Regions from separate parts of the Janthinobacterium sp. GW821-FHT03C08 genome, predicted to be linked through region 2. Evidence: riboswitches for the same ligand, from Rfam matches in the RefSeq annotation. Region 2 holds a riboswitch; the other holds the start of a gene.
The links. Region 2 has a riboswitch for thiamine pyrophosphate ahead of thiC (phosphomethylpyrimidine synthase ThiC). Riboswitches for the same ligand answer to the same signal wherever they lie in the genome.
Positions count from the first base shown of each region.

Region 1: it holds a riboswitch for thiamine pyrophosphate, as region 2 does, so the genes downstream of both, AC07VL_RS06870 (TonB-dependent siderophore receptor) here and thiC (phosphomethylpyrimidine synthase ThiC) in region 2, are expected to answer to the same signal.

Region 1 is NZ_JBWKUP010000004.1:121,859-129,258, forward strand. Features, by position in the region: gene AC07VL_RS06835 (hypothetical protein) at 1-232, shown strand, start outside; gene AC07VL_RS06840 (hypothetical protein) at 236-637, opposite strand; gene AC07VL_RS06845 (class I SAM-dependent methyltransferase) at 815-1,429, opposite strand; gene AC07VL_RS06850 (TetR/AcrR family transcriptional regulator) at 1,488-2,117, opposite strand; gene AC07VL_RS06855 (DUF2867 domain-containing protein) at 2,197-2,715, shown strand; gene pnuC (nicotinamide riboside transporter PnuC) at 2,801-3,412, shown strand; gene AC07VL_RS06865 (AAA family ATPase) at 3,424-3,966, shown strand; gene AC07VL_RS06870 (TonB-dependent siderophore receptor) at 4,077-6,251, opposite strand; TPP riboswitch at 6,337-6,434, opposite strand; gene AC07VL_RS06875 (iron-containing alcohol dehydrogenase) at 6,502-7,400, opposite strand, start outside.
Region 2 is NZ_JBWKUP010000011.1:109,118-116,517, reverse strand. Features, by position in the region: gene thiE (thiamine phosphate synthase) at 1-368, opposite strand, end outside; gene thiD (bifunctional hydroxymethylpyrimidine kinase/phosphomethylpyrimidine kinase) at 379-1,140, opposite strand; gene AC07VL_RS17265 (thiazole synthase) at 1,143-1,937, opposite strand; gene thiS (sulfur carrier protein ThiS) at 1,963-2,166, opposite strand; gene thiC (phosphomethylpyrimidine synthase ThiC) at 2,187-4,100, opposite strand; TPP riboswitch at 4,180-4,295, opposite strand; gene AC07VL_RS17250 (hypothetical protein) at 4,402-4,671, opposite strand; gene AC07VL_RS17245 (response regulator) at 4,726-5,532, opposite strand; gene AC07VL_RS17240 (PAS domain-containing hybrid sensor histidine kinase/response regulator) at 5,561-7,400, opposite strand, start outside.

The DNA.
Region 1 (7,400 bases), on a different contig from region 2:
CGAAGATGCTTTAAGCGAGCTGATCGACGCTGCCGATGACGAGTTGCTCTGCGCCATTGAGGAAGGCTATCTGCATAGCCTCAGGAAAACCATGGTGCGGCTGGAAACGAGCCGTGCTTTCCAGCAGATCAAGACGTGTGCGCCGTTCTGGACCGTGGTCACGCAAATCGATGCCGATACGGATGAAGAGGAGCGCCTGCTCGAGCAGGTGCGCCAAGGCCTTCTGGCGTAAGCGCTATATCAGGGCTTGCCAGGCCCTGACTTCTTCGTCCGTGAGCGCCGGCCCCCAGCCGCCGCGCAGCGCCGCATCGTGCTGCACGTAGTGCTCCAGCTGCGGCACGGCCACGTCATGCCGGGCGCAGATGTCAAAGACGGCTTCCAGCTGGCGCCGGCTTGCCGCAAGGTCATCGCCATGCCAGGTGCAGGCGCTCGTTTCCAGCACATGCTGCACCAGTGTTTCCAGCGTGCCCAGCAGGTGCCCGGGCATGGCCATGCGTACCTCGTCCGGCCAGGGATCGCCCATGCCCGTCACAGCCAGGGATGCAAAGCCCCGTTCCCAGGCCGCAAAATCCCCTGGCCCGAGCTGCGCCACTTTCCACACGTGAGCGGCGAACGCGGACAGGGCGGGATGATCCATATCAAAGCGCCGGCAAAAGCGTTGCAGGCAGGTGACGGCAAGGCATTGCTTGGCGATTACGGAGAGCGTATCTATCGATATGTCATGCATAAATAATGGTGTTTCAAAAAAATAACGGCTAGCCTCGGCTGAATGCGCGCCTTGTCAACGCCCTGGCGCACGCTGCTTCAGCTCGAATCATTTCTCAAAGACAATCCAGGACCAGCTTACCCCCGCCTGGCGATTCTGCTGCTGAACGGATGGCGCCTGCGTACTCAACATCAATTTGAGCTGATATTGCATCGCGAGGTTTATTGTTTCATTGGCAGAGACATCAAAGATGCGACGGCCTTCAGGGGCTGGGCCATGCCTCAGGGACATGACGAGTATGGCGCCGGGCTTGAGCAACTTGCTGATATTGTCCATCGCCTCGATCCTTTCTTCCGTTGCCAGATGCATCCAGACGGCCGCGACGACAATAAGGTCATACTTGGCAGGACGCGCTCCTAGCGTGGAAAGAGCGGGGAGGCTGTCGTTCACCCATTCTATGTTGGCCAGGGCATGTGCCTTCATGCCCGCCTCGCGGAAGGCTGCAACGGGCTCAAGCGCGGTCACTTTGTGGCCTGAGCTTGCAAGCCACGCCGCGTCGCCGCCTGTCCCGGCGCCGATGTCGAGCACGGCGCTTGATATCGTCGGCAAGAGATGACTGACGGGCCGGTATTTATCAAGGAATGTAACGTTGTCGTATCGTGCAATGAGCTGCCCTGCGTTTTCTGCATAGCCCTCGGTGCCCGGGACAGTAGATGAGTCCATGGGATCCTGCATTTCCTGCATTATCAGTCGTCTCCTCTGGCAATGTCCATTTCTGCAGTCATAACGGCTTTTCTTCCGCTTGCTGATGCGCTTGCCGCAGCGCCTTCACCGGCAATTGAAAAAAGCGCGGCACCATGGCCGGCGACAGCGCGTCGCCGCCGTCCGCCATGGCCAGGCGGCCGCTCAACAGCAGCATCACGTAGCCGTGGCCCAGCGACCAGCCGGCGCTGGCGGCGGCCTTGTCCCAGCGCGGGTCGAGGCCCGCCTCGCGCACGGCGGCGCCCGCCGTCTGCAGCACATACTGGAAGCACGCTTGCGCCGCCTCCTGCAGGACGGGGAACTGGCGCACGTCCTGGTGTTCGAACATCAGCCGGTAGTGGGCTGGCGCGGTCAGGGCGAATTCGATGTATTGCTGGCCTAGCAATTGAAAGCGCTGTTCGGCGGGCAAGCTGCCCGGCGGCGGCAGCTGCGTTTCCCATTTCCGTATCAGGCTGGCAAAGCCGGCGGCCGCCACCTCGGCCAGCAGGGCTTCCTTGCTGGGGAAGTGGCGGTACACGGCGGCGACCGACACGCCCACCGTGCGCGCCAGTTCGCGCAGCGACAGGGCGGCGTCATGCTGCTGCGCCAGTTGCGCGATGGTGGCGGCGACCAGGGTGTCGCGCAGGTTGCCGTGATGGTAAGTGGTCATTGCGGTTGTCATTCGATGTTATCGCTGTTCACATTGTCGTGTATGATGGGCATGTTATCACTGAAAACATGGAGAGCACATGCATGAGATGAACATTGCCGTCCGCACCGTGGACTTGCCGCCAGGCGCCAGCATCGCCCCGCTGTATCCCGGCAGCAACCTGGCCGACGCCTACGCCGTCGACTTGCCCACCGCGCAGGCGCGCCAGATGGACATGCAGAGCCTGGCGCGCCAGCTGCTGGGCAAGCAGCCGGGCTGGGCGCGCAAGCTGATGGTGCTGCGCGACGCCATCGTGGCGCGTTTCGGCATCCGGACGGCAAAACAGATGGAAGCGCGGCCCGGCAAGCGCATCGGCATCTTCCGCATCTATGCCGTCAGCGACGACGAAATCATCCTGGGCGAGGATGACAGCCACCTGGACTTTCGCCTGTCCGTGCTGCGCAACAGGGACGCGGGGCGCCATGGCAGCGTGACCGTCTCCAGCGTCGTGCATTGCCATAACCGGGTGGGGCGTGCCTACATCCTGCTGATCCGTCCGTTTCACAAGCTGATCGTGCGCCATTCGCTGGCGCGGGCGGCCAGGACGGGCTTCGCCTGAGGCGGGGAGTGGCGAGCGGCAAGGGCAATCTTGCTTATTCATGGCCGGTATTGCATACTGCACCACCAGCCTCATCACGATTCCCATGAACGATACGCTTCTCCTGCTGGGTTTTGCCACCACGCCGCTTGAACTGATTTCCTTTGTCCTGGCACTGACAACCGTTGCGCTGAACATCCGCCAGAATCACTGGGCGTGGCTGTTCGCCATCATTTCCTCGGCCGCCTACGGTTTCGTGTTTTTCGAGTCGCGCCTGTATGGCGACATGGCCTTGCAACTGCTGTTCATCAGCGTCTCGTTCTGGGGCTGGTACCAGTGGCTGCACCCGTCCAGCGGCGGCACGACCCTGCCCGTGACGCGCCTCGATGGCCGCGGCTGGCTAGCCTGCGCCGCGGGCTGGCTCGTGGGCTTTCTGCTCATCGCCTGGCTGCTGACGACGACGGACACGGACGTGCCGCACGCGGACGGCTTCCTCACGGCGGGCAGCCTGGTGGGGCAATTCTTGCTGTCGCGCAAGAAGCTGGAAAACTGGGTCGCCTGGATCATCGTCGATGTGCTGTACGTGTGGCTGTACGTGCACAAGGGCCTGGCCCTGACGGCCGTGCTGTATGCCTTCTTTGTCGTGATGGCCGTCATCGGCCTGCTGGCGTGGCGCAAGTCGGCGCCGGCCGCGCCCGGCGCGATGGTCCTCAAGTGACGGCGCACTGCATGCGCGTGGCCATCCTGGGGGCGGAATCGTCGGGCAAGTCGACCCTGGCGGCCGCGCTGGCGGAGCGTTACGGCAGCGTCTGGGTACCGGAATACCTGCGTGAATTCGTGGAAAGCCAGGGCAGGGTGCCCGTCGCGGAAGACCAGTATGGGATTGCGCTAACGCAAGTCGAGCGCGAGGCGGCCGCCGCCGCGCAAGCGAAGCGCTTCCTGTTTTGCGACACGACGCCCTTGATGACGGTGGTCTACAGCCGCCATTACTTTGCCGGCGCCGATGCGCCGCTGGCGGCCCTGGCCGCTGCCACGCATTACGACCTGACGCTGGTGACGGCGCCCGACAGCCCGTGGGTAGCCGATGGCCTGCAGCGCGAGTCGGAAGCCGTGCGCCAGCTGATCTACCGCCTGCTGCTCGACGAGCTTGACACGCGCGGCATCGCCTACCACGTGCTGCACGACAGCCTGGAGGCGCGCCTGGCCCAGGCGGCGCCCCTGCTGCAGGCGCTCGCTGCGGCGCCTGCCATTTCCTTTCCCTACAACGCCTAACAAAACCGTAGCGAGCGGCAGCGAGTTGTGGCCGAGAAGCGGAGCTGTGCGAATGCACAGTGAGCATCGGAAGCCGCAAATCGCGACGCGCAGTAGGTTTGGTTAGGTGTTTAAAAGTCGAACTGCGCCGAGACCTTGAACGTGCGGCTGGCGCCCGGGAACAGATAGCCGCCCGCGTCCGGCGTCACGTCGCGCCAGTAGAACTTGTCCGTCACGTTATTGATGGTGGCGCGCAGCACGGCCGACGTGCCCGCCAGGCGCGTGGCATAGGCGGCACCGAGGTTGAACACGCTGTACGACGGCACGAAGGTGGTGTTGCTGAATTCAAAGGCCTTCTTGCCCGCATATTCCCAGCTGCCGTTCACGTTCAGGCCTGCCACTTGCGGCACGGCATAGTCGGCGCGCACGGCCGCCTTCAGGGCCGGCACGTTGGGCACGCGCTTGCCGTCCAGGTCCGCATTGCCCGTGCCGGACTGCTGGCTGTTCAAGGCCGTGAGCGAGGCGCCCAGGCTCAGGTTGGCACTGGCCTTGCCCTGGGCCGACAGTTCCAGGCCCCGGTGCTGGGCCTGGCCTGCGCGCACGAAGTTGTAGGTGCTCATGCTGCTGTCGAGGTACTGGTTGAATTCCAGGCCCTTGCGGATCTGGAACAGGCTGGCCGCGACCATGAAGTCCGGCGTCACATCGGCCTTCACGCCGAACTCGAGCTGTTTCGAGCGGCTCGGCGTCAGTTCCACGTTGGCATTGTTGGCATAGCGGTCGGCCGTGCCGCCATGTTCCATGCCGTGCGAGTAGGATGCATACACGGCGATATTGTCTTGCGGGTTGTACACCAGCGCCACGTTGGGCAGCAGGAAGTCATGTTTGGCGCGGATTTCCGTGGCGGCCTTAAGCACGTACTGGTAGCCGTCGACATCGATATGGCGCAAGCCGCCATGCAGTTTCCAGTTCTGGCCCAGGCTGACGATGTCCTGCACGAAGACGGATTTTTCCTTGTCGTTGCGCACCAGGCGCACGGGGCCCGTGACGCCATCGGACGGAGCCACGACGACGGGGTGGTAGATGTTGCTGATGCCCACTTCATCATAGACGTACAGGCCGGCGCGGTCCTTGCGGTTGAAATACGACACGCCGGCCGTGAATTCATGGCGCAGGCTGCCCGTGGCAAACTTGCCCTGGAGCATGGCTTGCGCGCTCAGGGGCTTCTTCGTTTCGCCGAGGCTGCGGTAGTCCCACACGGAAAAATCGCCATTGCTGCAGAACACGGGGTTCCAGCCTTCCGGGCTGCAGCCATACGGATACGCCGTGTAGTCGTCGCGCTTGAACGAGTGCTGGTTGGCCGACAGGGTGGCATGCCAGTCGTCATTGAAGGCGTACTGGAAGCGCAGGCCCAGGTTGCTGGTGACGGTTTCCACCGGGTGCGTCCACGGCTGCTTGTTGAGCATGGTGTCGGCGCTGACGTTCGCGGGCAGGCTGCCATTGCTCAGCAGCTGGAAGCCGGGCGCCGTCACCTGCGCCTTGTCCTGGTAGTCGGCATCGAGCTGCAGCAGGGCCTGGGGTGACATCTGCCAGTCGAAGGCGCCGGAAATGAACTTGCGGTTGCCGTCGGCGCCCTGGATGTAGGAGCGCAGGCGTTCGGCCGCCACGTTGATCCGGTAGCCGAAGCGCCGGTCTTCCAGGCGGCCGCCCAGGTCGACGGCGCCGTACAGGGTGCCCCGCTCGCGCGTTTCCACGGTGACGGTGCGCAGCGGCGCGGCGGTGGGGCGCTTGACGATGAAGTCGATCACGCCGCCCGGCGCGGCCATGCCTGCCTGCAAGCCGGCCAGGCCTTTCAGCACTTCGATGCGTTCCTTGTTTTCCAGCGGAATCTGCGTGTCGCCGGGAATGGCCACGCCATCCTTGCGGTAGCTGGAGTTGTTGTCGAGTTCAAAGCCGCGGATGGTGAATTGCTCCGCGTAGCCGACGGCGTTGTAGGAATCGTTGATGCTGGCGTCCAGCTTGACGGCATCGCTGAGGTTGCGGATTTGCAAGTCTTGCAGCTCTTTTTGCCCGATCACGGTGACGGCGGCCGGCGTCTGCAGCAGCGGCGCATCGGAAAAGCCGCCGACGGAGGCGCGCTTGGCGGCCGGGGCCTTGCTGGCCGTGACGACCACTTCGGCCATGTTCTGGGCTGGTGCTTCGGCGGCATCGGCGGCATCGGCGGTGTCGCCGGCGGCCAGGGCAGGCGCGGCAAACGCGTGCAGGATGGCCAGGGTCAAAGCGGAAATAGATAAATTCGGTGTGGACATAGATTGCTCGTGGTTCAAGCCGTCTCGGGAAAGAGCACGGCAGGCTGCTTGTTCGGCTGGCGCCAACGCAGGAGCTATCAAAGGAGGGAGGTACTTTGCGCTTTCCTTCGCTGGCATTATCCAGATCAGGTACGAAGGGTATCTCTCACCCGGATGACTACTCCAGGACCCCTAGCGAATTGATAGCTTAGCATGAACCACGGCCCGCTGTCCCACCCTGCCGACCGTTTTACAACACTGCAGGTCGAAACTACAGACTCAGCTCCAGCACCTTGCGGCTGACTTCCGGCGTCACCTCGCGCTGCTCGCCCAGGGCCGTCATGCCGTGCGCTTCCAGGGCGGCCACGACGGCGTCCACGCTGGCATGGTTCAGGCCGTAGTCGGCCAGGCGCGTCTTGACGCCCATGTGGCGGAAAAAGAATTCCGTGCGGGCGATGGCGGCCTCGATGCGGCCATCCTCGTCGCCGCCATCGAGGCCCCACACGCGCGCCGCGTACTGCAGCAGCTTGGCGCGCTTGGCCTGCTTGCGCACGCGCAGCATGCTGGGCAGGATGATGGCCAAGGTCTGCGCGTGGTCGAGTTCGTACAGGGCCGTCAATTCGTGGCCGATGGCGTGCGTGGACCAGTCTTGCGGCACGCCCACGCCGATCAGGCCGTTCAAGGCCAGGGTGGCGCTCCACATCACGTTGGCGCGCACGTCATAGTCGTCCGGCTGCGACAGGGCTTTCGGTCCTTCCTCGATCAGGGTCAGCAAAATGCCTTCGGCGAAGCGGTCCTGCACGGAAGCATTCACAGGGTAGGTCAGGTATTGCTCCATCACGTGCGCAAACGCATCGACGACGCCGTTGCCCACCTGGCGGAGCGGCAAGGTAAACGTTTTCGTGGGGTCCAGCACGGAAAATTTAGGATACACCTTGCGGCTCATGAAGGAGCGCTTTTCCTGCGTGGCCTTGCGCGTGATCACGGCCGAGCCATTCATTTCCGAACCCGTGGCCGGCAAGGTCAGGACCGTGCCGAAGGGCAGGGCCGCTTCGACGATCTTGCCGCCCCTGGCCAGGATGTCCCAGGCTTCGCCCTCATGCAGGGCGGCGGCGGCGATGAACTTGGTGCCGTCGACCACGGAACCGCCGCCGACAGCCAGCAGGAAAT
Region 2 (7,400 bases):
ACGTAGCTGGCGCCGCCCGCCTCGGCCGTACGGGCCAGGGCCATGTCGCCATAGCACGAGGCGCCCACGATCTTCTCCTTGCCCAGGCGCGCGCGCACCTGCGCGACGGACGCATCCGTGCCGCCCACGTGCACGCCGTCCGCGTCCAGCTCTTCGCACAGTGCGATAAAGTCGTTGATGATGAAGGGCACGCCATATTTGCGGGCCAGGGCCAGCAAGGCGCCCGCCTGCTCGCGCCGCTGCGGCGCGTCGGCGCTCTTGTGGCGGTATTGCAGCAAGGCTACGCCTGCCTGCAAGGCTTGTTCGCTCACGTCGAGCAGGCGGTCGGTGTCGTCCCAGTTTGGGGTGACGAGATACAGTCCACGCATGATGATTTCCTTATTGAATGAATCGCTGCGGCATGAGTTGACCTGGCGCAATCGCATATGCGCCGGCCAGGGCCGCATGGCAATAGCTTTGCGCCAGATCAAGCGCTTCAGGCAATGCCTGCCCCAGCGCCAGGCGCGCCGCGATGGCCGACGCCAGGGTGCAGCCGCTGCCGTGAAATGCGCCGGGCAGGCGCGGCCAGCGCCAGGCGCGCCCGCCGCCAGCGGCGTCAAACCAGCGGTTGACGACCGTCTCGCCCTCGCCATGGCCGCCCGTCACCAGCACGTGCCGGCAGCCTTGCGCAAGCAGGTTTTCTACGCCGCCGAGGGCCAGCGCTTCCGGTCCGTTCGGTACGATCACGGTAGTCACCGGCAACAAGGGCGCCAGCGCCAGCACGGCATCGTCCCGGCTCAGCACGTCGCCATGGCCGCTGGCCAGCACGGGATCGAGCACGACGGGCAAGTCCGGCCTGGTTTGGCGCAATTGCCCGATCAGCTGCGCAATGGCGGCCGCATTCGCCGCGCTGCCAGGAATGCCGATTTTCACGGCATGAATCGCCATCTTGTCGATCAGCGCCTGCGCCTGCCGGCGCAGCAGCTCCGGCGCCACCGGTTCGACGGCAAACACGCGGTCATTGTCCTGCACCGTCAGCGCCGTGATGACGGGCAAGGCATGCGCGCCCTGGGCCGCAATCGCCAGGATGTCGGCGGCGATGCCGGCGCCGCCGGACGGATCGGCGCCGGCAAACACCAGCACGCTGTGACGCCGCGTCACCGTCACGCCAGCCGGCCCGCCATCGGCGACGACGGCGAGGCGGCGAACTTGCGCGGCATGCGCCCCGCCAGGAACGCTTCGCGCCCCGCCCGCACGGCCAGCTTCATGGCGCGCGCCATGCGCACGGGATCGTGCGCGCCGGCGATGGCCGTATTCATCAGCACGCCATCGCAACCCAGTTCCATGGCGATGGCCGCGTCCGACGCCGTGCCCACGCCCGCATCGACGAGCACGGGCACTTTCGCCTGGTCGATGATCAAGGACAAATTCCACGGATTCAGGATGCCCATGCCCGAGCCGATCAATGACGCCAGCGGCATGACGGCCACGCAGCCGATGTCTTCCAGGATCTTCGCCTGGATGGGATCGTCGCTGCAGTAGACCATCACGTCGAAGCCATCCTTGACCAGCGCCTCGGCCGCGACCAGGGTTTCTGGCATGTGCGGAAACAGCGTCTTTTCATCGCCCAGCACTTCCAGCTTCACCAGGTTACGCCCGCCCAGCAGTTCGCGCGCCAGTTGCAAGGTGTAGACGGCGTCTTTCGCGTTGTAGCAGCCGGCCGTGTTCGGCAGTATCGTGTACTGGTCCGGCGGCACGAAGTCCAGCAGGCTGGGCGCGTGCGGGTCCTGGCCGATGTTGACCCTGCGGATGGCCACCGTGATGATCTGCGCTTCCGCCGCGTCCGTCGCTTCGCGCGTCTGCGGCAAATCCTTGTACTTGCCGCTGCCCACCAGCAGGCGCGATTGATATTGCTTGCCTGCGATGGTCAGCAGGTCCTTGTTTGTTTCCGTATTCATATTCTGTTCCTTGTCTTTTCTCAACTTAGCCGCCGCCGATGGCGCGGACGATCTCCACCTGGTCCTGCGTCTGCAAGACCTGTCCCGGCCACGCCTTGCGCGGCACGACGTTGCGGTTGACGGCCAGCGCCAGCGCCTGGTTTTCCAGCGACAGGGCGGCGATCAATTGGTCGAGTGTCTGTCCCCGCGGCACCTGATGCGGTGCGCCGTTGAGCGTGATATGGATCAATGCAGTCATCGCGCCCTCCTTCAGACCTTGCGGTACAGCTCGGCGCCGTTCTTGATGAATTCGATGGCTTTCACTTCCATGCCCTGCTGCAGCGCCTTGTCTTCCGCGATGCCCATGCCGGCCGCGTATTCGCGCACTTCCTGCGTGATCTTCATGGAACAGAAATGGGGGCCGCACATGGAGCAGAAATGCGCCACCTTGGCCGAATCCTTGGGCAAGGTTTCATCGTGGAATTCGCGCGCCTTGTCCGGGTCCAGGCCGATGTTGAACTGGTCGTCCCAGCGGAATTCGAAGCGGGCCTTCGACAGGGCGTTGTCGCGGATCTGCGCACCCGGATGGCCCTTCGCCAGGTCGGCCGCGTGCGCCGCGATCTTGTAGGTGATGATGCCGTCCTTGACGTCGTTCTTGTTGGGCAAGCCCAAATGCTCCTTCGGCGTCACGTAGCACAGCATGGCCGTGCCGTACCAGCCGATCAGGGCCGCGCCGATGCCCGACGTGATGTGGTCGTAGCCGGGCGCGATATCGGTGGTCAGCGGGCCCAGGGTGTAGAACGGCGCTTCGCCGCACTGGTCCAGCTGTAAGTCCATGTTTTCCTTGATCAATTGCATGGGCACGTGGCCGGGGCCTTCGATCATCACTTGCACGTCGTGCTTCCAGGCAATTTGGGTCAGCTCGCCCAGGGTCTTCAGTTCGCCCAGCTGCGCCTCGTCGTTGGCGTCGTAGATGGAGCCGGGACGCAAGCCGTCGCCCAGCGAGAACGACACGTCGTAGGCCTTCATGATTTCGCAGATCTCTTCGAAATGCGTGTAGAGGAACGATTCCTGGTGGTGCGCCAGGCACCACTTTGCCATGATGGAGCCGCCGCGCGAAACGATGCCCGTCAGGCGCTTGGCCGTCATCGGCACGTAGCGCAGCAACACGCCCGCGTGGATGGTGAAGTAGTCGACGCCCTGCTCGGCCTGCTCGATGAGGGTGTCGCGGAAGATTTCCCACGTCAGATCTTCGGCCTTGCCGTTGACCTTTTCCAGCGCCTGGTAGATGGGCACGGTGCCGATGGGCACGGGACTGTTGCGGATGATCCATTCGCGCGTCTCGTGGATATGTTTACCTGTGGACAGATCCATGACGTTGTCGCCGCCCCAGCGGATGGCCCAGGTCATCTTTTCCACTTCCTCGCCGATGGACGAAGTCACGGCCGAATTGCCGATATTCGCGTTGATTTTCACCAGGAAATTGCGGCCGATGATCATCGGCTCCACTTCCGGGTGGTTGATGTTGGCGGGGATGATGGCGCGGCCGCGGGCGATTTCCTCGCGCACGAATTCGGCCGTGATTTCGGCGGGAATGCTGGCGCCGTAGGCCTGGCCCGGGTGCTGGCGGCCCATCAGGTCGGCCAGGCGTTCGCCCATGGGGCCGGACGCCTTGAGTTCGCGCAAATACTCTTGCCGGCGCATGTTTTCGCGGATGGCGACGAACTCCATTTCCGGCGTGATGATGCCTTGCCGGGCGTAATGCATCTGCGTCACGTTCTTGCCGGCGATGGCGCGGCGCGGCTTGCGGTGCAGGTTGAAACGCAGCTCGGCCAGTTTCGGGTCCGCCAGGCGGGCGATGCCGTAATCGGACGTCGGCCCCGGCAGCTCTTCCGTATCGGCCCGCTCCATGATCCATGGCAGGCGCGGCGTGTCCAGGCCCGAGCGGATGTCGATCTGCACGTCCGGGTCCGTGTACGGGCCGGAGGTGTCGTAGACGTAGATGGGCGGGTTCTTTTCGCCGCCGAACGACGCTTCCGTGTCGGACTGGCTGATTTCGCGCATGGGCACGCGGATGTCGGGGCGGCTGCCCTGCACGTAGATCTTGCGCGAATTGGGCAGCGGCGCGATGGCGGCTTCGTCGACCGTGGCGGTGGCGGAGAGGAATTTCGGATTGGCGTTCATTTTGGCTCCTTGGCTAGACTATTTTTAAGCCTGGAGCCAGCTAAGGAGGTTCGGAATTGCGCACGCGGAAAAGCGGGGTGCGGTCATCCTAAAGCTTCCCTTCGCTGGCATTATCCAGATCAGGTTCGGAGGGTATTTCTCACCCGCGCTTGCACCGTGTTTCCACAGCGAAAGGCAGGACCCCTAGCGTTTGCCGCCTTGCGGCAGCGAGCCAATTATACGCGTTTCAAGACGCGTGGCCAGATGATTTCTTGCAGTTGTCGTCTTTGTGTATCTGCTGCGCCGCAACAGATGACGGCGCCTATTGCTTCTTGCCCCAGCGCCAGCGCGTCGGTTCGCCTTTCAGCCAGCACACGCCGACGAGCGCGCCGGCGATGACGGCTTCATAGACGATGTACAGGGCCAGCGATTCCTGCGGCGGGAAGAGGAAGGCGCCGCAGGCAAACAGCCCCAGGGCGGCCAGGAAGACCAGCCAGCCTTGCCAGGTGATGGGCATGCCCCAGCCCCAGCCATAGGTCTTGGCGGGGAACCAGTAGCGCGGGGGCGTTGCCGGAGGCGATTTGTCAGCCATGATGCATTCCTTGTCGATATCGATACCGGCAAGTATAAAGCAGCCCGCCGCCCGTCAAGCCTTGCGCAGGCGCTGCGTGACGTCGAGGCCGATGCCGCGGTAGCCGATGAAGCGGCTGCCATTGTCGAACATCGGTTCGCCGCTCACCTGCAGGTACTGCGTGCTGCCGTCCCCGTTCGTGCGGCTGTAGATAAAGTCGAGGAATGGTTCCCGCGCAGCAATCTTGGCGTCGAGCAAGGCGCGCTCGCTGGCATTCCAGCGCTGCGGCTCTTCCTCGCTGCCGATGCCCAGCATGTCGGCCACGGGGCCGGAAAAGCGCGTCAAATTGCCCTGCGCATCCTGTTCCCAGTACCAGTCGGACGACAGTTCCGTGAAGCGCTGGAAGCGCGCTTCGCTTTCGCGCAATTCCGCCGTGCGGTCTTCCACCATCTTTTCCAGCGACTTGCTGTATTCGCCCAGCTTCTGGTACAGCAAGCGCACTTCCAGCATGTTGTGGATGCGCGTCTTGACTTCCACCAGGTCGAAGGGCTTGCTGACGAAATCCTTGGCGCCCGCCTGCAGGGCGCGCAGCTTGTGACCGGGCTGGGCCGTGATCACCAGCACGGGCAGGTAGCTGCCCGCTTCGAGGTCGCGCAAGCCTTCCATGACTTCGAAGCCATCCATTTCCGGCATCTGCAAGTCGAGCAGGATCAGGTCGTAGCGGTGCTGCTGGTGCAGCGCGCGCACGGCTTGCGGGTCCATGGTGGACGTGATGCGCGTGTAGCCGGCGCTGCGCAGCACCTGCTCGAGCAGCATGACGTTGGCCTCCTGGTCATCGACGATGAGGATGCTGGCGTTCAGGATCTCGGTGGCTTGAAGCATGGCGGTATTCCTAAAAATGGGTGCTGAATTAGCGTACTGCGTGAATGTCGTCGGCCAGGCCATGCGCAGCCGCATGGTGCAGGGCCACGTCGAGCGCGTCCATGAATTCGACGACCTTGATGGGCTTGGTCAGATAGCGGAAGAAACCCGCCTGCAAGCCCTTTTCGATGTCGCGCGGCACGGCGTTGGCCGACAGGGCCATGACGGGAATGTGGCGGGTCAGCGGATCGCCGAGCAGGATGTGCAGGGCGCCATAGCCGCTGATGCCGGGCAGGTTGATATCCATCAAGATCACGTCTGGCTGGTAGGTGCGCGCCAAGTCGATGCCCAGGTGCGCATCGATGGCCGTCAGCAGCTTCAAGTCGCTGCGGCGGGCGATCAGTTGCTCCACCAGCGCCAGGTTGGCGGGATTGTCTTCCACGTACAGCAGGGTGCGCAGGCTTTCCTGCGGCTCCTGCACCTGTGGCAGCGCATCCCCATCGTCCAGCGCCAGTGCAGGCGCGCGGCTGGCGGCCAGCTCGAACCAGAAGGTAGTGCCCACGCCCACCGTGCTGTCGACGCCGATGGTGCCGCCCATCAACTCCACCAGCTGCTTGGTGACGACGAGGCCGATGCCCGTGCCCTCTTCCGTGCTGTTTTCCTGTCCCAGGCGGTTGAAGGGCTGGAACAGCTGCGCCACCTGGGCCGCATCGAGGCCGGCGCCGCTGTCGCGCACGCTCACGCGCACCTTCTCGCCGTGGCGGCTGCATTCGACGGTGACGGCGCCGCCGCCCTGGTTGTACTTGATGGCGTTCGACAGCAGGTTGATCATCACCTGTTTCACGCGCGTGCGGTCCGCATGCACGTAGAAGGCCTGGCCGCAGCGGGGGAAATGCAGGCGGATGCCGCGTTTTTCCGCCTGCGGCGCGATCATCGCCTGGCAATCCTGCAGCACGTCGAGCAGCGACATCGCCTCTTGCGACAGAGTCACCTTGCCCGATTCGATCATGGCCAGGTCGAGGATTTCATTGATCAAACGCAACAGGTACCAGCCGCCCTTGAGGATCTGCTCGATCGAACGCTGCTGCGGCGGGCTGGGCGGCGGCACGTCGGACGCCATCAGCTGGGCAAAGCCCAGCACGGCGTTCAGCGGCGTGCGCAATTCATGGCTCATGCTCGAGAGGAATTCGGATTTGGCGCGGTTGGCCTTTTCCGCCACCTGGCGCGCCTTTTTCAGCTCGGCATTATTGCTCTCGACGAGCGAGCGCGTGTACGCCTGCTGCTCCTGCAGGCGCTGGTCCAGCAGCGCCTGTTCCGCCTCGACCTGCTTGCGCGCCGTGTTGTCCGTGCCGATCAGCAGGTAGCCGATGACCTTGTTCTGCGCATCGCGCAAGGCCGTCACGGAGACGATGGCGGGAAAGCGGCTGCCATCGTTGCGGATGTGGGTCAGCTCATAGATGTCTTCGATGCCGCGCATGGCCTTGAAGAAGAGCGCTTCCACGCCCGGCGTGATGGGCGTGTCGAGCTCGACGCTGAGAGCGGCGGCGCGGGTGACGATTTCTTGCGCGTCAGAAATTCCGGCCGGCGTCAGCTTGTCGACGACGTCGCTGGCGGCATAGCCGAGCATGCGTTCGGCGCCCACGTTGAAGATCTGGATCACGCCCTGCGCATCGGTGGCGATGCACGAGAAATTGGCGCTGTTGAAGATGGCGTCCTGCAGGGCGCCCGCCTTGAGCACCTGGCGCGGCAGGCTGGCCGCCGCCGTGCGCCGGTACAGCGCCACCAGCATCAGCAACAGCAGGCCAAGCAGGGCCTCGATCAGGATCGCCGTATCGAACGGCGCACGCCAGGCCAGCGCGCCGACGGCCAGCAGCACGATGGCGCTGAAC